Regions from separate parts of the Paenibacillus hubeiensis genome, predicted to be linked through region 2. Evidence: predicted binding sites of a transcription regulator. Region 2 holds the regulator's gene; each other region holds the start of a gene.
The links. The regulator Rex, encoded in region 2, represses fermentation and respiration genes when NADH is low (regulators of the CRP and FNR family bind a similar motif). The targets are predictions, from matches to a motif close to TTGTGAAATATTTCACAA.
Positions count from the first base shown of each region.

Region 1: the regulator Rex is predicted to act here: its motif matches at 7,842-7,859, upstream of RSX24_RS22280 (cytochrome ubiquinol oxidase subunit I).
Region 3: the regulator Rex is predicted to act here: its motif matches at 7,374-7,391, upstream of RSX24_RS08880 (cytochrome ubiquinol oxidase subunit I).

Region 1 covers NZ_JAVYAE020000010.1:44,219-54,263, forward strand. The annotation lists gene trhO (oxygen-dependent tRNA uridine(34) hydroxylase TrhO) at 1-597, shown strand, start outside; gene RSX24_RS22250 (helix-turn-helix transcriptional regulator) at 619-1,257, shown strand; gene RSX24_RS22255 (ABC transporter substrate-binding protein) at 1,989-3,038, shown strand; gene RSX24_RS22260 (ABC transporter permease) at 3,235-4,161, shown strand; gene RSX24_RS22265 (ABC transporter ATP-binding protein) at 4,163-4,957, shown strand; gene RSX24_RS22270 (winged helix-turn-helix domain-containing protein) at 5,137-6,306, shown strand; gene RSX24_RS22275 (MFS transporter) at 6,393-7,712, shown strand; gene RSX24_RS22280 (cytochrome ubiquinol oxidase subunit I) at 7,983-9,398, shown strand; gene cydB (cytochrome d ubiquinol oxidase subunit II) at 9,343-10,045, shown strand, end outside.
Region 2 covers NZ_JAVYAE020000004.1:118,177-128,221, forward strand. The annotation lists gene asnS (asparagine--tRNA ligase) at 1-699, opposite strand, end outside; gene RSX24_RS13790 (acetate/propionate family kinase) at 800-2,005, opposite strand; gene RSX24_RS13795 (3-hydroxyacyl-CoA dehydrogenase family protein) at 2,002-2,874, opposite strand; gene RSX24_RS13800 (AAA family ATPase) at 3,009-4,511, opposite strand; gene RSX24_RS13805 (hypothetical protein) at 4,504-5,031, opposite strand; gene RSX24_RS13810 (cell wall elongation regulator TseB-like domain-containing protein) at 5,325-5,861, opposite strand; gene RSX24_RS13815 (amidohydrolase) at 5,905-7,209, opposite strand; gene RSX24_RS13820 (redox-sensing transcriptional repressor Rex) at 7,196-7,903, opposite strand; gene dinG (ATP-dependent DNA helicase DinG) at 8,070-10,045, opposite strand, start outside.
Region 3 covers NZ_JAVYAE020000002.1:509,480-519,524, reverse strand. The annotation lists gene RSX24_RS08905 (sensor histidine kinase) at 1-330, shown strand, start outside; gene RSX24_RS08900 (response regulator transcription factor) at 432-1,199, opposite strand; gene cydC (thiol reductant ABC exporter subunit CydC) at 1,266-2,993, opposite strand; gene cydD (thiol reductant ABC exporter subunit CydD) at 2,990-4,810, opposite strand; gene RSX24_RS08885 (cytochrome d ubiquinol oxidase subunit II) at 4,875-5,891, opposite strand; gene RSX24_RS08880 (cytochrome ubiquinol oxidase subunit I) at 5,888-7,252, opposite strand; gene RSX24_RS08875 (MFS transporter) at 7,746-8,984, opposite strand; gene RSX24_RS32415 (OsmC family protein) at 9,126-9,338, opposite strand; gene RSX24_RS08865 (ArsR/SmtB family transcription factor) at 9,903-10,045, shown strand, end outside.

The DNA of each region.
Region 1 (10,045 bases), on a different contig from region 2:
GTGACTTTCCGCGTGGATCAAGAGCTGGACCCGAACGAAGTCAGCGGCAAACGCCTCTCGCCGAAGGAATTCTACGAGCATTTGCAGCGCGATGACGTCATCGTCATCGATGGCCGCAATGACTACGAATACGAAATCGGCCATTTCCGCGGTGCCATCCGTCCCGATGTCGAGTCGTTCCGCGAATTTCCGGAGTGGATTCGGGAGAATCTGGGCGACATGAAAGACAAAAAGATCATTACGTACTGCACTGGCGGCATTCGCTGCGAGAAGCTGACCGGCTTCATGATCAACGAAGGGTTTCAGGATGTGGCACAGCTTGAGGGCGGTATCGTAACCTATGGTAAGGACCCTGAGGTGCAGGGCCGTCTGTTCGATGGCAAATGCTATGTGTTCGACGAACGCATCTCCGTGCCGATTAACCGTACGGATGAAGATATCGTTATCGCAAGCTGTTACCACTGCGGAACGACGCATGACCGATATATCAACTGTCCAACCTGCAACCTGCAGCACGTATGCTGCGAGGATTGCGAAGAGACGCATAACCGCTTTTGCTCGGATGCCTGCCGGGAGGCAGCGCCCGTACACGCATAAGCCTGAGAGCAGGTGCTGCACGTGAAGCATGAAAATGAAATGACGACGCGTGAACGGATTTTGTTCATGCTGAAACGGCAAGGCACGTTAACCGCCAGGGAAATGACGGCGGAGCTGGGTTTGACCGGCATGGCGATTCGCCGCCATCTGTCGGCGCTTGAGCAGGACGGCCTAATCGAGGTGCGCGAAGCGAGGGCGACGGCTGGCCGTCCTTCCTCCGTGTACCATTTGACGACGCGAGGCGACAGTTTTTTTCCGAAATCCTACCCGGCGCTTACGCTGGAATTGCTGGAAGAGCTGAACGAATCGGTTGGCGGCGATATCATCGGCACGCTGTTCGAGAACCGGCGCGACAAGCTGCTGCGCAGCGGGATGCCGCAGATGGAAGGCCGGGACCTGGCCGGACGAGTCGAGGAACTGGCGCGCATTCAAAACGCAAACGGTTATATGGCCGATTCTTCTGCGGAAGAAGACGGCACGTACGTTATCACCGAATTGAACTGCCCGATCGTACAGGTGGCCAGCGTGCACAAGCAGGCCTGCCGCTGCGAGCTGGAGCTGTTCCGTTCGCTGCTGCAAGCGGATGTGGAACGAACGGAATGCTACGCCGACGGCGGCAAGAAATGCACCTATCGGGTACGTGAGGCGTCGGGAGAATAAAACGAACAACGGGGACTGTTTTTGTCCGGGGCGTTCCCCTCTTGTAATAAGCCATGTTAGAACTGGCTTTCACATAGAGGGGGTGCTGCCGGAATGCAGTCCTTTTTGTATGGACGGAGCTTGGCCCTTATGGGGATTGAAACTTGCGGGCAGCTTCCTGTTAATCGGCCAAGCGTTTGCAATTTAGCTGTAACGAACCTGAGGCGTCTTATTTCGGGTGGATTTCGCTAGTTTTTGTGGTTACGAATCTCAGGCACGCTATTCACCATCGTGTCATCTATATCTCTCATGTTGCCTACAATAAGGTGTCTGAGGTTCGTTAGGGTGCTGGGAGGGCGGAAATCGTCTGAATTAGGTGCGAGAGGTTCGTTAGGGGTAGGAGGAGAGAGCCCATCAATCTCTTTCCATGCACTAAATGATGTATTTAGCTGTCCGTAGATTTGTACGGATGGCTTTTTGGTGTGTCATGTTTCCTCTCACGTGTGAGCGAAAAAACAAAATTGGAAGCGCATCAACCATTGACGGGAAAGAGGACTCACCTTAATATTAGGGAAACACAAAATTCACACACGGGCCATGGACTTCAGTCGCATGCGAAAAGTCTGCATTTGTCTACTTTTGTCGATCAAAGCAACAATGCGTTGAAGCGTTCGTTTTGTCCCGCCTTGTCGCATCACTCGGTTGATCGCGACAAGGCTCACAAATTTGAGAAGGTAGAGAGGGGTTATCACATGAAAAAAAAGTTCTGGATGTCTCTGATGATGGCTGCAACCATGATCGTCGCCGCAGGCTGCGGCAACAATGGCAGTAGTACGAATACCGCTTCCGAGGGAACGGGCAATGCCAGCGAAGGAAGCACCGAGAAATCGTACCGCATCGCCATTTCGCAAATCGTGGAGCATCCGTCGCTCGACGCGACTCGTGAAGGATTCATCGCTGCATTGAAGGATGCGGGAATCGAAGAGAACAAAAACCTGACGATCGATTACAATAACGCGCAGGGTGACTCCACCAACAACCTGTCCATCGCGCAGAAGATTGCCGGCGACTCGAAAAATGATCTCGTGCTGGGGATCGCAACGCCGTCTGCATTGGCATTGGCCCAACAAGTCAAAGATAAACCGCTGCTGTTTGCTGCGGTAACCGATCCGCTGGGAGCCAAACTGGTCACGGATCTGGACAAGCCGGGCAGCAACGTGACAGGCGCTTCCGACACGAACCCGGAAGCGATCGTGCAATTGGCCGATTTCATCGCGAAATACCTGACTGACATCAAAACGGTAGGTTTGGTCATCAACGAAGGGGAACCCAACGCCGTCGTTATGGCAAACAATGCGGAGAAGGCGTTGTCCAAGCACGGCATCAAGCTGGTGAAGGCGGCCGTAACAAACACGTCCGAGGTTAAACAAGCTACCGATTCGCTCGTGGGCAAAGTGGATGCGTTCTACATCACGTTGGACAACTCCGTCGTTAGTGCGGTGGATACGATGATCCAAACCGCAAACCAGAACAAAATTCCGTTCTTCTCCAGTGATCGCGATACGGTCGAAAAAGGCGCATTTGCCACCGTGGGTTTCAAATACTACGATCACGGCTACCAGGTTGGCGAGATGGCTGCCGACATTCTGAAGAACGGCACCAACCCGGGCGAAATGAAAGTAACCGTACCGGACAAACTGGACCTGATCCTGAACCTGAAAGCGGCTGAAGCGCAAGGCATCACGGTAACGGACGAAATGAAAGCCGAAGTGAAGGACCAGGCAGCAAACATCATTCAATAACCGGACGGAACTTGCTCCGGAGGGTCAGATACGAGGCGGACGCTCAGACGGGTTCGCCTCCCTTTTTTCGACAAGTTTCACAGGGAAACAACGGTAGAGCCGAGTATCCGGAATCGGTGTTTGCCATTCGGTGAGAGCGCTAAGTTGGGTGGAAGTGCATTGACAGATGTTTCGGTTACAGATGGGAGGAAGCAATATGTTCAGTATCAGCTGGGGTGCCATTGAAGGAGCGATTGAGCTCGGGTTGTTATACTCGCTTATGGCGCTTGGCGTATACATTACCTTTCGGATTCTTGATTTTCCCGATCTTACGGTAGACGGCAGTTTCACGACAGGAGGGGCCGTGGCGGCCGTGATGATTTCCAATGGCTATTCGTCATGGGTGGCTTGCCTGGTGGCTATGGTTTGCGGAATGATTGCCGGGGCCTGCACGGGGTTGCTGCATACCAAGGGCAAGATTAACGGATTGTTATCGGGGATTTTGATGATGATTGCCTTGTATTCCATCAATATGCGCATTTTGGGCGGTGCCCCGAACAAATCCATCATGGGCATCGACAATCCGTTTTCGGGCGAGCATGTCATGGTTATTATCATCATTGTCGTTTTGGTATTCAAGATCATGCTGGACTTGTTCATGAAAACGGACATCGGACTCGCACTGCGGGCAACCGGCGACAATAAACGCATGATTCGCAGCTTTGGTGCAAACACCGACGTGACAACGATCATTGGCGTCAGCTTGTCCAATGGGCTGGTTGCGCTGTCCGGAGCGTTTATCGCGCAGCAATCCGGTTTTGCCGACATTACGATGGGAATTGGCATGATCGTGATCGGCTTGGCCTCGGTCATTATCGGTGAAGCGATCCTGGGGGCGCGCACTATTTTCTGGGCTACCCTTGCCGCGGTTGTGGGCTCGATTATTTATCGCGTCGTGGTTGCCTTGGCGCTGCAGGTCGATTGGTTCGATACGTCCGATCTGAAGCTGATCACCGCCGTCATCGTGATCATCGCATTGGTCATTCCGACGATGCGCCGTTCAATGAAGCAAAAGCGGCTCGCCCGCATGCGTACCCAAGAACTGATGCAGGGATCGGGTCAGCAGATGAAGGGGGGCATGTGACATGCTGGAGATTTCACAAGTAACGAAGCTGTTCAATCCGGGTACGACCGACGAGAAGACCGCGCTGGTTGGCGTGAACCTGACGATGAAACCCGGCGATTTCGTCACGGTGATCGGCAGTAACGGCGCGGGGAAATCGACCTTGATGAACATCATCTCGGGTGTCATGAAGCCCGATACGGGAGATGTGCGAATCAACGAACGCTCCATCAAACATTTGCCGGAGCATCGTCGCAGCAGCTGGATCGGCCGGGTGTTCCAGGACCCGATGGCAGGAACCGCTCCGCATATGACGATCGAGGAAAACATGGCGATGGCCTATAAACGGGGAAAAGGGCGTGGACTCAGCTTCGGCGTCACTCGGGCCAAACGCGAGCTGTTCAACGCGCAGCTGGTGAAGCTGGGCATCGGTCTGGACAAACGCCCGAACGCCAAAGTAGGGCTGTTGTCCGGCGGCGAACGTCAAGCGCTCAGCCTGTTGATGGCGACGTTTACCCAGCCGCAAATTTTGCTGCTGGATGAACATACGGCGGCTCTGGACCCGGCCCGTGCCGAACTGATTACGGAGCTGACCGAAACGCTGGTGCGCGAGATGCGGCTGACCACCTTGATGGTTACCCACAACATGGAGCAGGCCATTCGTCTTGGCAACCGCCTGATCATGATGGATAAGGGCCGCATCATTCTGGATGTAAGCGAAGAGCGCAAGCGCACGCTGACCGTACCCGAGCTGCTGGGCGAATTCGAGCGGATCAGCGGCAAAACGCTGGCCGATGACCGCGTGGTGCTGGGTTAATCCCAAAAACGCAACAATCAAAAATGATGCCGATTGCAGCTCTGCTGCAGCGGTGATTCCCCCTTTTGCATTTCTGCAAAAGGGGTTTTTGTGCAGACTGTGCGATGCACGGCTATAATGGAGTATACATTTTATGAAAATCCCTATGGGATGACGGCATATATTAGGAGGCGCTGTGCATGTCATTGCAATTTGACGAAGGATCATATACCGTAACGCGCCGTACCGAATCCATTCGCCTGTTGGCCAAGGAGTTTGCGCTGCTCCGCTTTCTCTACGAAAACAAGGAAAAGGCGTTTACGCGCAGCCAGCTGCTTGACCGGGTATGGCCGCTGGAGTATCCAGTGGAGCGCACCGTGGACGACCATGTCTATCGCCTGCGTAAAAGGTTAAGGGACTGGGAAGAGGTGATGATCGAAACCGTGCGCGGTTACGGCTATAGATTGACGATCCGTATGCCTGTTCATGCCATGCCTGCTAATCCTTCCGAAGCGGATCAGGAGCTGCGCGAAGCCGTTCATGGCCTGTTTCGCAAATATCATCTGTTCGGCCAGGGAAAATCCATGTTGACGCTGATCGAACAGCAGGATGTGCTCGGCATCCAAATCGACCCGTTCTACCGGCTGTATATCCGCTTTGTGCAAGGGGATCTGAAATGGCTGGTCACCACGAAGGAAATTCCGTTTGAGGATCGCCTGTACTGGCTGCTTATCTTCATGCATGCCTTGACGGAACCCAAGGAAACTCTACGGCTATATGAAAAAGCATTAAACTCACATGCTTTGTCGGCGGATCAGCAGCGGGAGCTGCGCATTCTCAACATTGTTGAAGTTTATGCGGAAACAGGACGGTATGGGCGCGCAAGATCGCAATTGGTCGAAACGTACGAAGTGATGGAACGGGACGGCCTGGTGAACTTCAGGCTGCCGGTTGCGTTAGCACGGCTCTATGTCGAGCTGTGGGGCGGGAGTGAGGATGCCGTGGAACCGTTGATTGCGTCGTTGCGTGCCAGTTTGAAGGAAGCTCCGTATTTGCGAGAGGTCGGACGATTTCAGGTCATGGAAGGCCTTTGGTTGCTGAGACAGGGCAGGCTGCGCGAGGCGGAGCCAAGGCTGGATGACGGATTGGACGTGTTGAAAATGTCGCTGAATGCGCCGTTGGTCCTGAATTCGGCTTCGCAGATTCTGCTGTTTATGGATCATCATCACATTGAGGGCCGTTTGCGGCGAAAATACAAGATCGTATCCGAAGAAATCGCCAAACACTATGAAGTTCCGGTCTATAGACAACAAATGCTGGATGAAGTCCGCACATTTTTATCCTCGTTTTCCCCGGGCCAAGGCCTCTGATATTCCTCTGATATTGCTCCTATATGATCACAGTCATAAGAGATGCAGCCGTCCAGGCTGCTGGACTGGATCAGGAGGAGACTAACATGACAACAATACCTGAAGAAAAGCATGCCGCCCATTCATCGGCTTCGGCACCCCAAGGCAGCTTGTGGAAAAATATACGATTCGTGCGGTTGTTCCTGGCCTACGCGCTGGCCACGTTCGGCGACTGGTTCGACGCACTCGCCATCCAGGTCATGATTGCTTACCGCTGGGGAGCAGATCCGCTGATTATTGCTCTGGTTCCCGTATGCATGGCCATTCCGGGCATCCTGTTCGGCTCGATTGCAGGCACGCTGGCCGACCGGTGGCCGAAGGTGAACATCATGCTGATTTGCGATGCGGCGAACGTGCTGCTGACCGTGGGCATTCTGTTCGCGCCAGGGCCGGGCTGGCTGCTCCCATTGCTCGGTGCGAGAGCGATGATGGGCGTGTTCCACATTCCTGCACAGCAGGCATTGACACGCCAAGTCGTGTCGGAAAAACACCTGCTGCAGGCCACCTCGATGAACGGCTTTGTTGCCCAATGCTCCAAGGTGGCAGGGCCATTGCTCGGTGCCGTGATTTTGGCGGTATTTTCGCCGCAAATCTGCATTGTCGTCAATGCCTGCAGCCGCCTGCTTTCAGGGATGGTCTTGTGGCCGTTAAGGCGTTTGACAGAGAAGGCGAAGACTACAGATGTCGACCTAGTGGCTGGGAACGATCAAACTCGGCAGGCATCGTGGATAACGCAGTGGAAGGAAGGATGGATTTTCTTGCGCAGCAAACCGGCGGTATTCCGGACGATTTGGTTTGGATGCACAGGGCTGTTGGCCATTCTTATGATCGATTATCAATTCGCCACCCTCTTTCGAAGCATCAAGCCGGACAACGAGGTGTTGGTCGGCTGGCTCGGAGCTTCCGCAGGCGCAGGTGCAGTTGTCATCATCATGGTGCTCAATCGTTTGTCACGCATTAGTTACGGTTGGGGGCTTGGGGGAGGTTTTCTGTTGATCGGGGCGGGGATTGCCGGACTTGGCTGGCTGGAGCCGTCTACGCATGAAGGGTGGATTATCTTCTGGGGACTATGCATCGGTCTCGGCAACGGCTTGTCCATGGTGACCATGAATTATTTGCTGCAAAAGGAAAGCCCGCCGGACATGGTGGGCAGAGTATTCGGTATTCAGAATTCCATGTCGAGCATCGTGCTAGTCGCGGCCCCGCTTGCAGGAGGTGTTCTGATTCAGGCTGCCGGCCCTGGTTTGACCTTTGTGTACATTGGGGCAGCAACGTTTCTCATTGGGTTGGTTGGGGTTGTGCTGCAGCGCCTGTTATGGGGTGCAGCGGGGAATCAGCCGTTCGAAAAGAAACATGCGTCTGATTGAATTTGAACGATACAGCGGGTCGGGCCGGCGAAACGACTGCGGTCAGCCGGTTCGATTTCCTGATATCCAAGATTAAATTTTTATAAATTGTGTGACCGCCATCACTTTTTTTTGTGGACATGCCAAAGTTTGTGATAATTGTCACATGTGCAAATTTAGCGATCTGGCACAATAACGTTCATTAGGACGTGTTTGGCAGGGTGAGGCAAAGGAGACAAACCGATGCCAAACGCGAAAATTTTGCATGTGAACAGAAAGAAGGGGTAAGTTATGGATCCGATTATGCTATCGCGTATCCAATATGCGCTTACGACGATCTTCCACTTTTTCTTTGTGCCGCTGTCCATCGGTTTGGTGCTGCTGGTCGCAATCATGGAGACGTTGTACGTCGTCAAAGGCAAGGAAATTTACAAGACGATGGCCAAATTTTGGGGCAAGCTGTTCCTGATCAATTTCGCCGTCGGGGTAGTTACGGGCATTCTGCAGGAATTCCAGTTCGGCATGAACTGGTCCGAGTATTCCCGCTTTGTGGGCGACGTGTTCGGCGCACCGCTCGCCATTGAAGCATTGCTGGCATTTTTCATGGAATCGACGTTTATCGGATTATGGATTTTCGGGTGGGAGCGCTTGTCCAAAAAGGTGCATCTGGCCTGCATCTGGCTGGTGTTTACCGGCACGTTCCTGTCCGCGCTTTGGATTTTGGCGGCGAATTCCTTCATGCAGCATCCTGTCGGATTCACGATCAACAACGGCCGGGCCGAGATGAACGATTTCTTCGCCTTGATTACCAATGGGCAGCTGCTGGTCGAATTCCCGCATACGATCTTCGGGGCTTTGATGACAGGAGCTTTTGTCGTGACCGGGATCAGTGCGTTTAAGCTGATGAAAAAGCAGGATGTGGACGTGTTCCGCAGATCGTTCCATATCGGCATCGTCGTGGCGCTGGTTTCTTCGATCGGGGTAGCATTCTCCGGTCACTTCCAGGCGCAGTACCTGGTCGAAACACAGCCGATGAAGATGGCTGCCAGCGAAGGAACGTGGACGACGACGGAGGATCCTGCCCCATGGACAGTGGTTGCCTTTATCGATCCGGACAAGCAGGAAAACTCGGGTGAACTCAAAATTCCCGGGCTGCTCAGTTACCTGTCTTACAGCAAGTTTTCCGGCAGCGTAACGGGCATGAAGGAGCTGCAGGCCGAGTATGAACAGAAGTACGGACCTGGCGATTACATTCCGCCTGTGCGCACGACGTTCTGGAGCTTCCGCATCATGATTGCTGCAGGCGGATTGATGATCCTGCTTGCGCTGTACGGCTGTTACCTGGCACTTCGCCGGAAACTGGAAGGTGCCCGCCCTTGGTTCATGAAATCGATGATTTTTGCGATTTCGTTGCCGTTTATCGCCAACACGGCCGGCTGGATCATGACCGAGGTGGGCCGGCAGCCGTGGACGGTCTTCGGTTACATGACGACGGAAGCCGGGGTATCGCCCAATGTGACGGCAGGACAGATTTTGTTCTCGACGATTGCCTTTACGGCAGCCTATACGATTCTCGGCATCGTGATGGTCTACCTGTTCGTTCGCAAAATCAAAGCAGGGCCTTACGCGGTCGACCAATCGGAGGAACAGGATGAATCGGCCGATCCGTTCGGCATGGATGGGGGTTATTCAGTTGTCACTAAGTGAACTGTGGTTTGTGCTGATTGCCGTGTTGTTTATCGGCTTTTTCTTTCTGGAAGGTTTTGATTTCGGCGTGGGCATGTCGACAGGACTGATCGCGCGGACAGACCGGGAACGACGGACGATGATCAATTCGATCGGACCGTTCTGGGATGGGAACGAGGTGTGGCTGCTGACGGCGGGCGGTGCGATGTTTGCCGCTTTCCCGCACTGGTATGCGACCTTGTTCAGCGGATTTTACCTGCCGCTGGTCGTGGTGCTGCTTGCCCTGATCGGACGGGGAGTAGCGTTTGAATTCCGCAGCAAGATGAAACACCAGCGCTGGCGCAAGACATGGGACATTATCATTGTTGTCTCCAGCGCCCTGCTGCCGTTCCTGTTCGGCGTAGTATTCGCAACGCTGATGAAGGGATTGCCGATTGACGGTGACATGCAGCTTCGGGCAGGTTTCCTGGATATCGTAAACCCGTACACCGTGGTAGGCGGACTTGCCGTAACGATGCTATGCCTGGTGCACGGCCTGTTGTTTGCTTCGCTCCGCACGGTCGGACCGCTCCGGGAACGCGCGCTGCACATGGCCCGCAAACTGATGCTGCCGCTGGCAGTCGTTCTTGCGCTTTATGCCGCATTGACCTATTTCATGACGGACATGT
Region 2 (10,045 bases):
ATGATCTACAAACGCCATTTCCGGCTCGATCATCCAGAACTCGATCAGATGGCGGCGCGTTTTCGATTTTTCGGCACGGAATGTCGGCCCGAACGAATACACTTTGCCGAGTGCCATCGCAGCCGCTTCCATGTAAAGCTGACCGCTTTGCGTCAAATAAGCATCCTCGTCGAAATATTTGATGTGGAACAGGTTCGTCGTTCCTTCCGCGGACGAAGGTGTCAGGATCGGAGGATCAACCAAAGTGAATCCGTTATCATCAAAAAACTGCTGAACAGCGCGCACGATTTCGGCGCGGACGATCATGATCGCGCGTTGTTTCGGGGAACGCAGCCACAGATGGCGATGATCCATCAGAAAATCGACCCCGTGCTCCTTCGGCGTGATTGGATAGTTTTCGGTCAAATGGATGATCTCGATGCCCGTTACCGTCATCTCATAGCCGGAATTGCTGCGCGGCTCTTCGCGAATAATGCCGGTCACGTACAAGGAGCTCTCTTGCGTCAAGCTTTTAGCGTCGTTCCAGAGTTGTTCGCTAACTTCGCTTTTGACAACGACCCCTTGAATATATCCGGTTCCATCGCGCAGTTGCAAAAACTGGATTTTGCCGCTGGAGCGTTTGTTGTTGATCCAGGCACCGATCGTTACGGTTTCGCCCACATGCTCGTTCACGTTACGAATAACACAATTCGTAGTCATGCCCATATCTCTCCTTGATTCCTGAATTTGAAAATGCAGCAGGCAGGCGTTTGCCTGCCCCTGCACTTCCTGATGCTGCTATATCCACTTTACAATCCAATTACTTGGAATTCAATACGATTCGATGCGTATCTCTCGCAATCACCAATTCTTCATTGGTCGGAATAACCAAAACTTCCACTTTGGAGTTTGCAGTCGTGATTCGGCGAGGTTCGCCCGAACGGATGGCATTCAATGCTTCATCCAGCTCAACGCCCAGATATGTCAGCTGCTCACATACTTTCTGACGCAGCACCACGGAGTTTTCCCCGACTCCGGCCGTAAAGACGATGACGTCGACGCCATTCATTGCAGCGGCATAAGAACCGATGTATTTGCGCAGACGGTACTCGTACATTTCGAAAGCGAGCGTGGAATTGGCATCCCCGTTTTCCATGCCTTCCGTAATTTCGCGCATGTCGCTGCTGATGCCGGAAATGGCAAGCAAACCGCTATGTTTGTTCAACATGGAGCTGACTTCGCTTACGCTCAATTCTTCCTTGTTCATGACGTATGGAACGATCGCCGGATCAAGGTCACCGCTGCGCGTTCCCATCATCAAGCCTTCCAGCGGTGTCATCCCCATCGATGTATCCACGGAAACCCCGCCTTTAACCGCTGTTACGCTGCCGCCGTTACCGATATGGCAAGTGATGATTTTCAGATCTTCCAGCGGACGGTTCAGATATTCCGCCGCAGTCTTGCTTACGTAATCATGGGAAGTACCATGGGCACCGTAGCGACGAACTTTGTATTTTTTGTAAAGCACGCGCGGAATGGCATACAAATAAGCCTTTTCAGGCATCGTTTGGTGGAACGCCGTATCGAATACCATGACTTGCGGAACGCCAGGCATGTTCGTTTCAGCCGCGCGAATCCCCATCATGGCAGCCGGGTTGTGCAGCGGCGCCAGATCGAACAAACGGCGAATCTCGGACTTCGCTTCAGAATCAACCAGCGCGGATGCCTTGAACGCTTCCCCGCCGTGAACGACGCGGTGGCCGACGGCTTCGATCTCTTCGACCGATTTCAGGACGCCGTATTCCGCATGGGTAAGCATGTCGATAACTTTGCGGATCGCCGTGGTGTGTTCCAAAATTTCGCTGACTTCCGTTACGTCCTCGAAACCTGTCGGTTTATGGGTCAGGATCGAAGAATCCATGCCGATCCGTTCAACGAGTCCTTTGGCCAATACGGATTCATCCGTCATGTCGTACAATTGATATTTAAGCGAGGAACTTCCCGCATTGATTACGAGTAATTTCACAGCCGGTCACCATCCTTGTCGTACTTGAAGAAACCTTCGCCCGTTTTCACGCCGAGATGTCCGGCGCGTACCATTTTTTTGAGCACGGTGGAAGGACGATATTTCAGTTCGCCGAATTCGCGGAACATTCTTTCCAGAGCCGCTTCAACGGAATCCAAACCGAAACGATCGGCCATTTCGAGCGGTCCATGCTGGAAGTTGTATCCGATGCGCATCGCGTCATCGATGTCCTCTGCGGAAGCGACGCCTTCCTGCAGAACGTGCAGCGCTTCGTTAATCAGAAGGCAGATCAGGCGGGAAGTAACGAATCCAGGGGATTCATAGATCATGACGCCTTTTTTGTCCAGGACCTCTTCAACGAACCTTCTGGTTTCGTCAAAGGTGCCGTCCGAAGTTTTCAACCCGCGAATAAGTTCTACAAGATCAACCCGGGATACCGGGTGAATGAAGTGCATGCCAATAACACGCTCCGGATATTTGGTCGAGCTGGCTAGCTCGGTCAAACTCAGCGTGGATGTGTTGCTTGCAAGAATGACGTTTGCAGGACAAACTTCGTCCAGTTTGCTGAATACAGCCTTTTTGGCTTCGAGATCCTCGGAAACCGTTTCGATCACCATATCGCAAGAACCCAGCTCGGCCAAGTGCGCTACCTTGGTAATCCGGGAGAGAATCAATTTTTTCTCGGCCTTCGTAATGGCCCATTTCTCCAGTTGTTTATCGAGGTTCGTCTCGATCATGTCGTAGGCATGATCCAGCTTCTCCGCCGTTTTTTCTACCAGAAGCACATCCAGTCCTTTGGCTGCGAGCATTTGGGAAATCCCTTGCCCCATCGTGCCGCCGCCGACAACTCCTATTTTTTTGAAAAACATGGTTTCTGCTCCATCCTTTCGCTTCTCTATTTCTCTATTGTACCCTGTTCGCCGAAAATTACAAATTTCGACCCAACAACTAATAATATCTTAGCACGAGTAAAAAGTAAAAAAAAATAACCGGCATACACAAATTATGCCGGTAAAAGGGCGTTGTCACGAAATTGACAACGAAATTGCTCCCCTGACAAAACTTCCTCCTTCATGAGGATATCCAGGGAGTTGTCGAAGATCGGTCTCTGTTCTTCAAGCAAGCGTTTCGTCTCATCCATCAGGGCCTGCAGAATCTCTTTATTTTCCCGCATCAGCTCTTCGGTCGTCACCATGTCCATGTTGACGATGCCCAGCGACGTCAACCCGGAAGACATCATCGTCTGCACGACGTTGGTTGCCTGCTCGAAGTCATTGCGCGATCCCGTACTGCGGCCGCCATAATACATCTCTTCGGCAGCTGCGCCGCCAAGCGCAATCATGATCTGTTCTTCCAAAAAACGTTTCGTATACAGGAATTGCTCCTGCTGAGGATTGTGCCGCACATATCCAAGAGCCTGTCCGCGAGGACTCAAGGCCACCTGGCTGACACTTCCCGGCCGTACCAGTTCGGCCATAATAGCATGGCCCAATTCGTGAATGGCGACCCGTTTCTTCTCTTCCACCGTGGACTCGCGGTCGGTCTTTTCGCCCATCATGACCTTATCGATCGCCAAGGACAGGTGACGCTGTTCGATCAGCGGCAATCCTTCGCGCATCGCATAAATGGCCGCTTCGTTCATGACACTTTCCAACTGGGCTCCCGAAAATCCGTACGACTCCTCGGCCGTTTTCTCAAGGTCCACATCCTCTGTCAACGGCTTGTTGGCCGCGTGCAATTCCAGAATGTGCTTCCGTCCCTTCTTGTCGGGCAGATCAACCTGAATGTGACGGTCGAAGCGTCCAGGACGCGTGAGCGCACTGTCAAGCATCTCCTTGCGGTTGGTAGCTGCAATCAGCAAAATGCGCGGCGTGTCGGAGGAATAAATCCCGTCCATCTCGGTCAACAGCTGGTTGAGCGTCTGGTCGTATTCGCGTTGCTGGCCGCCTTCGCGTTTGCCGCCAATGACGTCGATCTCATCAATGAAAATAATGGCATTTTCCTTGTTTTCTTTGGCAGCACGCGTTTTTGCTTCACGGAACAAATCACGTATTCTGCCGGCGCCGACGCCAACGTACATCTCAACGAACTCACTGCCCGATGCTGCTACGAACACGGAATCCGTATAGTGAGCCGCCGCTTTGGCCATCAGCGTTTTGCCCGTTCCCGGAGGCCCTGTCAACAAAATGCCCTTCAACGGCCGAATGCCGAACTTCCGAATCTCCTCGTGACGAATCAAAAAGTCCAGTGCTTCGCGCAGCTCTTGTTTGGCGCTGTCCTGACCACCGATTTCCTCAAAGGTGAGCTTGGAAGGCCCTTTTTTCTTGCGTTTGCGCTCTTGCCCGGCTCCAACCGTGATTCCTCCGCGCATTTGCATCGTCAGAATCAGCGCTCCGACCAGCAAACCTGCAATGAGAACGGGAATGATATTAAACCCTATAAATGCGAGAAAAATCAGCAACACGGGTATGAATCCAATGATAATTTCCTTTGTCCATTTAGGCATTCGGCCACACTCCTATCTGTCCCGGAACACGCGGCAAAATGACAAACTTGCTCGCATTTCCGTCCCTGAGGCTAACGTATACGTTTTTATCGTCCATCGCTGTATTGACCTTAATGCCGCCTGTAGCCATCTTGCTTAGCGTTGGCGTAATTTCAGCATACTGTTTGTTTTCCATAGCCTGAGCCACGGTGAACAACGCCTCTCCCCACCAGTTGTCAAGCGTTTCGTTGGAACGGTCGACGACGTCCAGTTTGATGGAACGTGAACCGATTAAGGTTTGTCCTTTTTTATGAATATATTGAACCAGCTTGCCCAGATCGACATCCGGCTGCAAATCAAGTTTCAACAACACGTCATTGCGGTTAATGGTTATTTGAGCGTCTTTGACCCCGTCATACTGGGTCACCATTTTTTCAATGGGGTTATGCACGGCAACCTGACGATATGCAAACCAACCTCCAAACAATACGACGGCTGAAATCACGACAGTTAAAGCAATAGGCAATACTTTTAACTTCAAGTGTGCTTCCCCTCCAAAATTAGCCCGCATGAATCCATACAGGGCGTTGTATAGTCATCTGCGGAAATGCTGCAAGCCGACAAGCACGTGCATCTTGCTAAAATTCCAGCATTTCCGTCATTCGAATTTGCACAACAAGTACATATCTGAGTATATCACATCGTATATACGATTTCGAAGGCGATTATTTGAAGAATTTATTAATTTTAACTACTTAAATCCAAAATTTTCATCAAAGTACGGCAAACAACCGATCAGCAACATTCGCTGTCGGTTGTTTGGTCGTAAGCATGTCAGCTGTTCGGAATCGTATATACCAGATCCACTTGCTCCCCATTGCTAAAACGATAGAAACGATAATAACTGTGTGTATCATCATGATAATAAACTTGCCATACATAAATTCCGTTCACGACGCCAGGCAGGATTCGCTTGATTTCGCCATTCGGGACTTCGGAAGCGAATCTTTGGCGAATTTGAGCTTCGGACATTCCGTTCTGCAGCAGCTCGCTATGCACTGCCCCCGCCCCGGACAACGGTTTCCCCGTCTCGTCGAACTTGACCCACACAATGACGTCCTGGTTATCCTTATTGGTGCCGCTCAGCGTCCAATAGATGCTGTCTTCGCCCTCTTTCTGTCCCCATACGAATTTTTGAAAATTATCGTAGGACGTCAGCTCCAGCTGCTGCTGGGCGGCCTGCAGGGCGAGCGCCTCCTGATTGCGCTGGTCCTTGGTCACATAGACGTAATAGCGCTGCAATACAATCAACGCCACGATCAGGATCAGCAGCGATATCCATATCCACTTTTTCTTTTTCTTTTTCTTCAAAAGCCGAACTCCCTTTCCCTGATGAGGCTGCGCCCATGAGAAATTAACGGGCGAGCAGGCCCTCAAACGCCGATTGAGCTTCACGCAAAATGCGTTCCTCGTCCATCGTCAGGCACTCGCCATGTTTCACCACTTGTTTGCCATCTACCCACACATGCTCCACGTCTTTGGCCGACGCCGAATAAATGGCATGGGAAATCAGATCGGTATGCGGGTACAGATGAGGCTGGTCTATGTTGACCCCGATGAAATCCGCCTTCATTCCCGCTTCAAGCAAGCCGGTATTGTCGAGGAAAATCGAGCGTGCTCCGTATGCCGTTCCAAGCAGAAGCGCTTCGCCGGCCGGAACCGCAGTCGGATCACCGGACACGCCTTTATGAATCAATGCCGCCAGACGCATCTCTTCAAACATGTCCAAATTGTTATTGCTCGCCGGTCCGTCTGTTCCCAAAGAAACGGTCACGCCCGCTTTCAGCAGCTCAGGAACTCGCGCAATGCCGGAAGCCAGCTTCAGATTGCTGCCCGGATTATGAGATACTGCAACGTTATGGCGAGCCAAAATCTCGATTTCCTCATCGTTTAAATGCACGGCATGAGCCACGAGGCAAGGCCGCGAGAAAAAGCCAAGCTTCTCCAAGTGCGCTACAGGACGCAGACCGTAATCGGTCACGTTCTGTTCCACTTCGCGCAGCGTTTCGGACATATGGGTATGAAGCGGCAAATTCAGATCATGGGCAACCTGCACAAACTTTTCTATGTAATCCGGAGGGCACGTATAAGGCGCATGCGGAGACATTACGGCAGTAATCCGTCCATTTGCCTTCCCGTTCCAGTCGCGGGCAAACGCAGCCGCTTCGCCGAGCTTGTGCTTCTGTTCCTCTTCGGAGCAAAGACCGATGACGCCGCGAGCGAGCGCTGCACGAATGCCGGATTGCTCCACGACTTTGGCAACCTGATCCATGTGATCATACATGTCCAAAAAAGCCGTCGTTCCTCCTTTGAGCATCTCAAGCACCGACAAGGACGCCCCCCAATAAACGTCCTCAGACGTCATTTTCGCCTCCATCGGCCACATTTTCTCCTGCAGCCATACCTGCAGCGCCAGATCATCCCCGTGGCCTCTCAGCAGCGACATGGCGGCATGTCCGTGCGTATTGATCAAACCTGGCAGAAAGAGCAATCCTTTTCCGTCCACTTTCGGCAGGCTTTCATCTTCTGCCGGCAAGGATTCGCCGATATACTGAATTTTGTCGTCTTCCACCACCATGTATCCTTGAACCACGTTCCATTCCAAACCTTTGTTTACGGCGAATTTGCCGTTGTGTATAACCCATTTATTTGTCGTCATCCTGCTCGTCGTCCTTTCCATTTTCCAAATAATACGCAAGGCTTAGCAAATCCGTCGTAAAGTCCGCATTATGAATACGAACATGCGGCGGGGTTTTCAAGATGGTTGGCGCAAAATTCAGGATGGCTTCGATCCCGGATTCGATCAACCGGTCGGCCACATTCTGCGCTTCGGTATCGGGGACGGTGATGATGCCGATGCGAATATTAAGGTTTCTGACCGATTCCGTCAGCTCATTCATCGCTTGCACTTTCAAGCTGTTGATTTGGGTGCCGATCTTGGGTTCATACGCATCGAATACAGCCACGATTTTCATGTTGTCCTTCAAGTAAGCATTATAGTTGGACAAGGCATGACCCAGGTTACCGGCTCCTACCAACGCAACATTGATTTGCTGGTCGATCTTCAGGATATGGCGGATTTTCTCAATGAGATACGATACGTCATACCCGATGCCCTTGCGGCCAAAATCGCCGAAATAGGCCAAATCCTTGCGGATCTGGGCCGGATTGAGGTCCAGGCGCTGTCCCAGCTCCTGCGAAGAAACCGTCGTTACCTCACGTTGGTGCAATTCACTCAAATAACGCAGATATACCGGCAACCGCCTCACGACGGCTTCCGAAATTTTATCTGATTTCATGTTTTTTTTGCTCCTCCTTGCCAAAGCGCGATAAATAGATGAAAAGGGAGGCATCCCGCCGTGTACTCTAATTCGAATCATTTTAGAGGAAGGATGCCGCCTTATATTTGATGTACTTCTTTAACGTATCAACCCGCAGCCATGTAATCTCAACAAGTGTACCGCCTTTTGCAGGCGTTTCGCAACATTGCCGAAAAATGTTCTGTCGTTTCTACCTGAATTAGGTTTGTTCAACGTCTTGTTCGAGCCATTCGCTGATGCGCGGAACCATTTGCTCGGTCAGCATGTGTTCCATTTTTGGCCCAGGCAAGGAATATAAAAAGTATTTTCCGTAATATGATTCGATCACCCGCGTATCGTATACGATAACAACGCCGCGATCCTTGGCTGTGCGAACCAGCCTTCCGAATCCTTGCTTGAAACGAATGACCGCCTGAGGCACAGACAGCTTCATGAACGGGTTTTTTTTCTGCTGCTGCAATAATTCACTTTTGGCTTCCAGGAGCGGATGATTCGGCGGCTGGAACGGTAACCTGACAATAGCCAGACATGTCAATGCATCCCCAGGTATGTCCACGCCTTCCCAAAAACTGCTCGTCCCGAGAAGCACCGTCGCTTTGGCGTCTTGGAACCTGCGGGTGAGCTTGGACCGGCTGCCGCTGTCCACGCCCTGACCGAGCAAGGAGATTTCGTTTCCGGACAATGCTTCCTTAAGCGGGTCATACACTTGGCGCAGCATGCGGTAAGACGTAAACAGCACCATCATGCGCCCGCGCGTAGCGATGGCCGTCTCGGCCAACGATCGTACCAGCATGTCCACGAAATGCGCGTCCCCGATCGACCCTTTCACGCTCGGGAAATCGCGCGGTATCACCAGCAGCGCCTGATCGCGGTAGCGGAACGGAGACGGCAGCATCGCCGTGAGCAAACGATCATGCTCCGCGGCTTCCTGCAGGCCAAGCTGGTCAATCATGAATTGAAACGACTTATCCACGGACAGTGTGGCAGACGTAAGCACGACGCTTCTTTTTTTATCGAAAAACATTTCCTTCAGCTGCGCGCTCACGTCCACGGGAACGGCATACAATTGCAGCGATTTGCTGCGGAACTGGCCGCTTGCTTCCATCCAATACACCGTGGCAGCATCGTCCATTCGCATGAAGAAGCGCAGGTTTTCGCGCAGCGTGGAAAGGTCTTTGAACAAGCCCGTAATGTCCGTGATCAAGCTGTCCGACTGATAGTCGTCCTGATCCTCTTTCAGCTCGAGCATCAGCTTGTCTCCCTTGCGAATGAGATCGCCAAGCGTGACGTAAAGCTGATTCTCCTCGTTCTGCAATTCCTCCCACTTGGCCGGCTTCTGCGTGCTCTTCAAACGCAGGGAAAATTGTCCCGTCTCTCCCGGAGAAGCGTCGGTCCGTTCCGGCAGCAGGTTAAACAGCGCCTCGCTGAGCCGATCCCATATTTCTTTGGCTTCCAGCGCAATCGGGAACATCTGGTCAATGGCCGATCCCCATTCGACGGAACGTTCATGTCCCGACAGCTGAGAACGCAGCAGCGGAAGCTGTCCGTTGCGGCTGTCTTTGAACAAACGCGTTAACGTATGCACCAATGTGAAATATTTCATATGAAGTCCAAGATGTTTTCCTGCTACATCTTCCAAGTGATGGGCCTCGTCGATGACAAGGCTCTCGTAGGACGGCAGCAGCTGATGGCTGGCCTTTACGTCGGTAAACAGCTTCGAATGGTTCGTGATGACGATGTCCGATAAGCCTGCTTCATGCTTGGCCCGGTGATAATAACATTTGCGGAACCAAGGACAGGAGCGCCCCAGACAGGATTCCGATTCGCTCTGCACCGTCTCCCAGAAGTCCCCGCCGCGGCCGCTGAGATTCAGTTCCTCGTCGTCCCCGGTCTCGGTCTGGGTAAGCCAGACGATCATCTGCGCCGCGGTAAAATAATCTTCCTTCGGCGTCGAAAATTCGCGGCCGTTAATCTTGTGCTCGAATTTGCGCAGGCACAGGTAGTGTCCTCGTCCTTTAAATACCGCAGCTTTAAAAGGAAAAGGCACAACTTGGGTCAAAAGAGGAATATCCCGCTCCCGCAGCTGTTCCTGCAGGTTGATCGTATGCGTGCTGACCATTACCTTTTGTTCCTGCTTCACGCTCTCATAGATGGCTGGCAGCAGGTAACCGAGCG
Region 3 (10,045 bases), on a different contig from region 2:
AACGCTGTCAAGCATAACCCGCCTGGGACGGAAATCGTACTGAGCGTTATGCATGAAGGAGAGTTTGCCTTCATCACCGTCCGTGATAACGGTGTAGGCATGGACGCGGAGACACAATCCCGCCTCTTTGACCGTTATTACCGAGGGACGAACACGGATGAGGGGATGGATGGAGCGGGACTCGGTATGAGTATCGCTTACGCTGTCGTGGCCGCGCATAAAGGCACGATTACGGTGGAGTCCGGCGTTGGCGAAGGCACAATGATCAAACTGACGTTCCCCGCGCTGCCATCTCCGGCTTCCGAACGAGAAACCGGAAGTTACCTGTAGTCGTGAATCAGACGTAGTTAAAAAAATGAGCAGTCTGTTTACATTACAGACTGCTCATTCCTCATTAAACCAACGTTTCCTTTCCAACTCTCCCTCCTTCTCTACCCTTTTGACTTATTTTCGGGCTTTGCATAGTTAAACTCGTGGAACATATAGCCGCATCCCCATAATGTCTGAATGCATTCGTTTCCTTCCGGATAATTGGAGAACAGCTTTACACGCAGACGTTTAATATGGGTATCTACTGTACGTTGATCATAAATCTTCCGGTGCGAAGATTTCCAAACTTCCGTAAGTAATGCCTCACGAGAATATACCTTTTCTTGATGTGTGACTAGGAAATAGAGCAGATCATATTCTTTCGGAGTCAGATGGACCTCATGTTGCTTTACCATCACACGGCGTGCTGAAGGGTAAAGAACGATTTCACCGATGATGATGGCGTTGTTATTCGAGTCATCGGCTTCGGGAACATAGGGGTTGGGAGCATGTACACGAGTTATCATGTTTTGGATGCGCAGCACAATTTCTCTTGGACTAAACGGCTTGACGACGTAATCGTCTGCACCGGCTCTAAAACCTTCAATACGGTCCCTTTCTTCCGATCGCCCGGATAACATCAGTATCGGCACATCGGGTTGTGCCTGTTTCAACCACTTGCAAACATCAATCCCATTCATGTCAGGCAGTAACCAATCCAACACGATCAAATCATAATTGACATGCTTCACGCAATAATTTTGGATGGCTTGTGTGCCGCTCTGCGCTTCTTCGACTGTGAATCCCTCTTTCTCCAAATACATCCGCAGCATACTGCGAATGCGCATTTCGTCATCAACCAATAATACTTTTCTATCGTTTTTCATCATTTCTGCCGCCCTCCAACTGCATGAACAACGTGAACCCACCGATTCACTTGCATCACTTCAAGCTTGTTAAACATCGGATGCAATCATCTGCGATTCAATCTGTTTCAACGTATAAAAGTATCCCTTCCGCTCCATCAATTCCGTAAATGAGCCGATCTCCACGATTTCGCCCTGTTCCATGACGACAATCTGATCCATGCTCTCCAGGCCTGTGAGGCGATGACAAATGAGAAGAAGTGTGTCTCCAGCCGCTTGTTCGTACAGTTGCTTCAGGACATGCTGCTCGGTGACGTAGTCAAGAGAAGACGTTGGTTCGTCCAGCAACCATAGACGTCCTTTGCGCAGCATGGCCCGTGCCAAGGCAAGCCGCTGTTTTTCTCCATCGGATAAGTTTTCACCTTTCTCATAGACCACCTGATTTAGAGAAGCCGTTGAAAATTGCGCTTTAGCAAGCACATCTAATAGTCGCTCGTCGGAATGTTCTTCCGCATTTAATAGTAGATTTTCACGAAGCGTTCCTCGGAAAAAATGGCTTTGTTGCAGCACCACATTGGCCAACTCCCAGATGTTCGCCTCGTCCAATTCGTGAATGGAAACGCCATTTATTGTTATGCTGCCCGACGTTGTTTTTCGTAGTTTGAGCAGCAACTCGATTAACGTAGATTTCCCTGATCCGCTCGGCCCAACAATCGCTGTTTTAGAGCCTGCCGCAAGATGTAGTGAGATATTGTTTAGCGCTGGCCTCCACTCCCCCTCATATTGAAAAGCAAGATTGTTTATTTCAATCGATATGGGCACATCTGTTGTAAAAGGAGTCGACTTTCCCATTGGCGATCCTGCAACTTGAGTCGATAATGTTTCCGCCAGCCGTTTGGCAGCATGTTCGCTATCTTGTTTATATGCAGGCAATACAGCCATAGCAGCCGACTCTTCAAAAACCGTTTGCGTGGCCAGCACCAGCATGGCAAGAAATACGCCAGCAAGTCTTCCGTCCACAATCAAATATGCGCTGAGCGTCAGGACACTCCAAGCAATGAAAAAGGTAACAAATACATGCATGGACTGTCCCAGCAACAATTGAGCGGAAGCTCGCTGCTGCTCGGCTGCCAATGAAGTCGAATCGCGCTGAAGCTGCTCCTCACGCTGTGCCAATTGCCCGTAAACCTTTAAATCCCGGAAGCCATACAGCACTTCCGTGATTTCCGTGGACAGTTTCGATCGCTGCTCGCGGACACGCTCATGAATTTTCCGTTGTCCCCACAGAACGATGCCAGGCACGACCACTGCAGTAATTACCATTCCCAGCACCAGCAAACCGGCAATCCAGATGGAATAGGACGCGGTAAAAAGCACTGTTGCCAAAAACACCATAATTACAATAACCGGCGGATATGCAACACGCAGAAAATAGTTTTGTAAACTTTCTACATCCCCCACAATCCGTGCGAGCAGGTCCCCGCTTCGATTTTTATTCAGTATCCCGGGTGTCAAAGGGATGAGCTTGGCAAAAAAGGAAGTTCGCAAACGGCTGAGGATGGAGAACGTTGCCCTATGGGTATATAATCGTTCTCCATAACGGCTCGCGGACCGGAGAAAACCAAGCAATTTCACAAGAGATGTAAGAATAATCAATGTGTAGAGCGGTGGCTCAAATACCGTTTGAGAAATCAGATACCCGCTTGCGGAAAAGAGAGCTACACCGGCTATGCCAGCCATAAACCCTCCTAATATCGAAATGACAATATCTTTCCGCTCTTGGAACATCGCCTTTGACAACATAGCCAGCTCACTCATGTTAATCCCCCTTTTTGTTGGACAGCGACCATTTCAGCATATTGGGGCAATCGTTTCAGAAGTTCTTCGTGACGGCCTGAATCCACAATCGTTCCTTGATCTACAAACAAAATGTTGTCGGCATGTTGAATCGTATATAATCGATGTGCCACCGTAATCATGGTAGACGTTTTCGATAATGTAGAAATGGAACGCTGCAGTATGCGTTCGGTGTGCAAATCGAGCCCTACTGTAGGCTCATCGAACAATATGATGGCAGGTCGCTTTATAAAAGCTCGTGCCAAGGCAAGACGTTGCTTTTCACCACCAGATAATCCGCGTCCTCCCTCGCCAACGAAAGTATCCAAGCCTTGATCCAATTGTGCCGCAACCGTCGTTAGTCCGGCTTCCTCTGCCGCTTTCTCGATTTCTTTCCTGGAAACGTCCCGACCCGCACCGATCGCGATATTTTCGGCGAATGTGCCTGCGAAAATATAAGGGTGCTGCGTTATATAGATAACTTGTTTAAACCATACTTCTTCATTCTCTTGCGAAAGCGGATTTCCGTTCACCAGAATCGTCCCCGAATCCGGTTTCAGCAAACCGGCAATAAGATGAAGCAGTGTCGTTTTACCGGCACCGCTTTTTCCAACAATGGCAATGTTGCTTCCGGGTTTAAGAAACACACTTCCCGAATAAAGTTCGAATGAATCCGGAGCATACTGAAACCGTACATTCTTTAGTTCTATCGAAGGCGGTATTGGAAGCGACTGGACATGGGGCATCGGGAAGGCTTCATTTGCTTTTGGCATTCGATCGTTCTCATCGCTTTCCTCGGTTCTCACCATGTTCTCCATTAGAACGGGTTTACCGTTACCCCTATTCTTCTCAAGCATGCTTTCCACCCTACGGATCGCCCCCATGCTTGTTCGTCCGCTGTGAAAAGCAGTGCCTGTATTTTTTAAGAGATTATAGAATTCCGGAACGAGCAACAAAACGAGAAATGCCGTGTGGAACGTCATGGATTTGAAAACAACCAACTGAATGGCCAATTCAAGAGCGACAATACCGATACTAAGCATCACAATGGATTCCAACATGAACGTATTCATGAATGCGATTTTCAAAATATCCATGGTTGTATCACGGTAGTTTAAACTGCTATGCTCTATCGCCTGCTGCTGTCGTTGGGCCCGGCCGAATATTTTCAATGTAACCAAGCCTTGGAGGGAATTCAAAAACGTACCGGAGAAGTGGGCCAGCTGCGCATATTTTTCTTCCGATTTATTTTTCGTCTTCAGTCCCACCAAGATCATGAAGATGGGAATAAACGGAGCCGTAAACAACATGATGAGACCTGAATTCGCATGTTGAGTAAACGTAACGACCAGAATCAAAATAGGGATGATCATGGCTTCTAACATTTTTGGCATGTACTGACTGAAATAATGATCGGCCTCATCTACTGCATCCAATGCTACGCTGACCTTTTCTCCCGTCTGTCCCCGAACACTTAAACCCATGGAAGAACGGGTCAAGCTTCGCATAACAGATGCTCGCATGCTCGTCTTTGCGTTGGCCGCCATGTGCAGACCTATTCTCCCATTGCCAAATGATAACAGTGTACGTAAAGCCATAGTCACCAAAAGCATGCCAAGGATCAAAACGACGGATGAAAAAGAGGCTTTTTCCACGAAAATACGCTGGACGGCTTCTGCAAGCAGTGCAGCTTGAACAACGATGGCTGTACCAAGTACAAATGAAATGAGGGCAAGAAGAACGACGGATTTTCGTTGTGCAGACATTTGTTGAGCAATGAGGCTCGTCTTTCTTTTCACGTTAACTCTCCTCCTTTCTGGAGGTTGCGTTGAGGGACGCCCCTCAAGGCAACAATGAACTTGTCTATTTCTTTCCTTTCACATAATCCGCATCAAATAGAAAGAGCCTGAAGACCAAGATCAGTGAAGGAACCAAGAGACACATACCGCCGATAAACGCGACCACCAGTGCGAAGCCCATGGATGAGGAGGTGACGCTGCTTTGAATGGTGATGTATGGGTCAAGAATGTATGGATAATGTCCAATTCCGTAAGCAAAAAAAGCGCTGAAGAATTGCAGCATGATGCATATAAACGCCCAGCCGTAACGACGTCCTCGATATAACAGCCACATGGCGATCATAAAGAAGGCCACAGAAAATGCGAGCAGCCACCACAAATCCATCATATTTTGAAAATGCCGTTCATTGTGTTGGCCCAAAAAAATAAATGTCGTCAATGCGATCACGATTGTAGGTGTGCTCCAAAAAAGGGCATAGGTCCGCATCAATTTCAATGCTCCATGATCTTCAGCCCTCGAAGCGTAAAAAGCCAGAAAGGAAGCGCTGATGAATAAAACAGAAACAATGGCCAGCCCAACGATGCTCCAGGACAATGGACTGCTAAAGAGCGCCCAGTAATCCAACGAGGCCGTCTCTCCTTGTTTCAAAATAAATCCGCCTTCGGATAGCGTCAACGCGACTGACAGTGAGGCAGGAATAAGCACCCCGGTTGCTCCATACAGAAACAGATAAACCAGATTATTTTTTGAACCATAATTCTCAAATGCATAAAATGAACCGCGAATCGCGAGCAAAATGACGGCAAGACTTCCTGGGACAAGCATGGCTGATCCATAATAATAGGAGGTTTCCGGGAAAAAGCCGATTATGCCAATGTAGAAAAAAACGAAAAATACATTCGTAATTTCCCAAACGGGCGATAAATAACGAGAAATCAGCTTATTGGTTACATGATCCTGTTTCGTTAATCGAGCATAAAAAGCAAAGAAACCTGCTCCAAAATCAATAGAAGCGATAATGATATATCCGTACAAAAACAACCAGAGCACCGAAATTCCAATCAATTCGTAACTCATCATGCGTGCTCACCCTTCAATGCTGTTTTATCGCTTGCATGCTGCATCCATTTCTCCATCTCAACTTCTGCCGGATTATGTTTGAACATGCGACGAAGGACAAGACCGCTAACGGTCCCCAACACGATGTATAGAAGAAGGAAGAAGAAAAAAAGGATTCTGACGCTTGGGGATGTCGTCGCGGCTTCCTCTACACGCATAAATCCTCGAATAATCCAAGGCTGCCTGCCGAGTTCTGCGTAAAACCATCCCAGCTCAACGCCTAAAATAGCAAGCGGTGCTCCTAATGCAACTAACCTCAGCAGCCACTTGTTGAGTTCATTTCGCCTTTTCCAAAATACGAAGAGAAAATACAGAAAAGAAATGCCTAGCAATGCAAATCCAATGCCTGCCATCAAATCGAAAAAGTAATGAACGATAAGAGGCGGTTGTTCGTCAATCGGAAACTCATTCAGACCCGTTACTTCTGCATTGAAATTTCCAAAAGCCAAGAAACTTAGAAGTTTCGGAAGGTGAAGTGCACCTATAATTTCATGTTCAACATTAAGCCACCCTAAAAATATCAAATCGGCCCCGCTCTCCGTTTCAAAATGCCATTCTGCCGCTGCGAGCTTTTCGGGTTGATGCTCAGCCAAAAACTTAGCGGAGACGTCACCGGCCAATGTATTTATTAAACTGAACACCAAAACCACTGCCATCATCAGGTTTAAGGCTTTTTTGTGGTATCCTGAAGCTCCTTTTCGAAGCATTGCAAAAGCTGCAACGCCTGCCAGCAGAGCGGCTCCTGTTAAATAGGCCGAACTTAATACATGAAACACCTTGGAAAAGGTTGCCGTGCTCAGCATGGCTTGAACGGGGTCAACGGCTGTGAATTGTCCTCCTTCAAACGTAAAACCTCCCGGTTGATTCATAAATCCATTTACCGTTGTGATAAATACGGCTGACATCCCTGCCCCGACCACAATCGGAATGGTTAGCAGCCAATGCATCATGGGGTTTTTAAACCGATCCCATGTGTACAGGTAAATCCCTAGGAAAATGGCTTCAAAAAAGAAGGCGAACACCTCCATAAACAATGGAAGCGCAATAACATTACCCGCAAGCTTCATAAAATGAGGCCATACTAAAGAAAGCTGCAGCGAAATTGCTGTTCCCGTGACTACGCCTACCGCAACGGAGATAACGAACCCTCGTGACCACCTCTTTGCCATAAGTATGTAGTGCAGATCTTTTTTGCGGATGCCTATTAACTCGGCCAGTGAAATCATTAAAGGGATCCCCACGCCAAGTGTTGCGAAAATTACATGGAATGCTAGCGTCATACCAGTCACCAGTTTGCTCCATAGTACCGTATCCATCCCCATCTTTACCTTCTCCCCTCCAACTTTGTTTTTGTCTAAAATGAAGAAACAAAACATCAGGTTTAGATGCTGAACTTCATGACCTTCGGGGGCTACTTGAATGCTTAGCTGCTTTGTGATTAGAAAGAGATTTTTTTCACATAGTAGGTTTGGCCGTTACCCGAAACTGTTGAAAGTGCGGTCCAAGTATTACAAAACCTGATATTTAAAATTTATTATATACTTGACGTTTAGCGTTGCAATTGTGGTCACGCCTTCTCCTCTAAACGTTCAAGGAAGGATCAATTCTTTCTTACAACTCCGTGAAAAATTTGAAAATCACCCGATTGGGCTATTGCGTAATACAGCTTAATTTACGTAGAAACATTTCAGTAGAATCAACATGGGCGAATTAATACTTCTTAGTTTCATCTCAAAAAAAACCTTTCTTCTAATTCATTGTTAGTCACACAATAACTAGAAGAAAGGTTTTGGGTTGTATATAAAGGATGGTTAATTACTTGTTACGGAACCAAATGACGACGGGGATGAGTAGCAGTGACAAAAAGGCTCCAATCAATGAAAGGACGGTAAAACTGGATTGTGCCACGACCATGCCTGATAATGCTCCCCCGGATGCTCCTGATAATGCAATCAAAACATCCACTGTTCCTTGCGTCTTCGCACGGACATGGGATGGGGCTGCATCGACAATGGCTGCAGTCCCGCTAATCAAACCAAAGTTCCAGCCTAGGCCCAGAAGAGCCAAAGCAAGAGTGAGCAATACCATGGAATCACCAGGTGCAAAAGCAGCGAGCACACCTGACAACAACAAGGTGAAGCCTGAAACATAGGCCATCCTAATATAACCGAATCGATCAACCAGGACCCCTGTTATTACCGATGGTAAATACATCGAAGCCACATGAATCCCGATCACGAGACCGACTTTACTTAAATCATGACCATGATGCTCCATGTGGACAGGGGTCATGGTCATGATTGCAATCATCACAATTTGTGTTAACACCATGACCGAGGCACCGATGATGATTCCTTTTTTATGGATTCTAACTTCTTTTACATAATTCTTTTCTCCAGTTTGTCCTTTGAGTTCCACTTCAGCGATCGCTTTGGCTACAATAAAAGGATCCGGTCTCAAGAAAATGAGGAGAATGACGCCAGCCAAAATGTAGGCTGCGGCAGCCAGCATGAAAGGTCCTGTTAATGCAGGAGCACCCAGTGAAGTTGCAAACTTACCAGTCACATTCACAAGATTGGGGCCTGCAACCGCACCAAATGTGGTGAACACCATTGCCATACTAATAGTTTTCGCGCGCTGCGCTGGTAAAGCAAGATCCGTACCCGCATAACGTGCTTGTAAATTAGTGGCGGTGCCTGCTCCATAGACCAACATCGAAATAAAGAGCAACGGAATGCTATTGAACAATGCTGCAAGAACAACGCCAATAGCACCGATACCTCCTGCCAAGAATCCAGCAGCAAGTCCAGTCCGTCTCCCCAATCGTTGAGAAAGTCTTCCTACCATAAGCGCTGCACCAGCAGAACCTAATGTAAAAAGGCCCGTGGGAACGCCAGCAAAATTATCCGTTCCTAACATGTCTTGCGCAATTAACGCACCTACAGTGATCCCTGCCGCTAAGCCGGCTCCACCACAAATTTGAGAGGCAATAACCACTTTCATCGTCCTGGAATGTAACTGGCGTTGCTTCTCAGAAGACTCCACATACTCCATAATTGAGGGTGGAACTTGTACAGAGGATTGATTTTTTTCTAAGGCGTTTTCTACCATTTCTATTCTCCTTCATTTCAATGAGCTGCTTCATGTAATACTTAAAAATTGTAATTGAGCTATTCGTGAATTTGAACTGAGCCGTCACAGACGAATCAGTTCAATCTTCGACGATGAATGATGCAATTGTCCTTCTGAAGTCGTATTGCCTTCCGTCTCCATAGACAATTCCGCTACAGGAATTCGACTTTGATCCCTTTGATCCAACAAGAATACCAAAGTCATTAAATAGCAAGCTGCTGCTGAAGACATAAGAAGTTGTTTGGGATCAGCCCTTTCTCCCCTACATAATTTGATAATAGCGGTTCCCTAACATGAAATTTCTTCATTGAGTTATTTCATGTGTTGATGAAACTAAACCGACATAGCGGGATTGCAATGTCGGTTTATAAAGTAAATTTTGTAGTATTAGCGTGATCCTTTAGAGTAGTAGAAACTTCTCTCTATAAAGTACTATAAATACGAATTTCCGGATCAGACTGGAGCAGTTCCTTCAGCCCAACAACAACATCATTTGTGAAAAGAGTACTTTCCAGGTATGCTTTAGCTTTAGCAGTGAAGCTAAAGCCATGCAGGACTTGAACATCTTCATCACGAGCTAACAATTAGGCCTTTGCCACGATTTCGAACCTTCATGAGTTAATGTATGAACTGCCCAAAATCAAACGTTCAATCAATCAATTGAATTATAGTTCGCAGTGATCCTTTCGTCAAGATAATCCCTATCGCTGGTCCTTGATTACATGATAGAACATGATACAATTTTATTAATCAATTGAATCAATTCAATTATAGAAGTTAATGATTGAAGATAAACACCTTAATGTGAAGAATAACGACATAGAATAGAGGTTGATCATGATGGAAGAACCATTGGCTTCAGCAAAGGTATTGAAAGAGGATCTGTATAGACAACTTGCACGAATCGGTAAAAGTTTGTCGAGTGACAAACGACTTGAAATACTGAATGTGTTGGCTCAAAGCCCTAAGTCTGTCGAAAAATT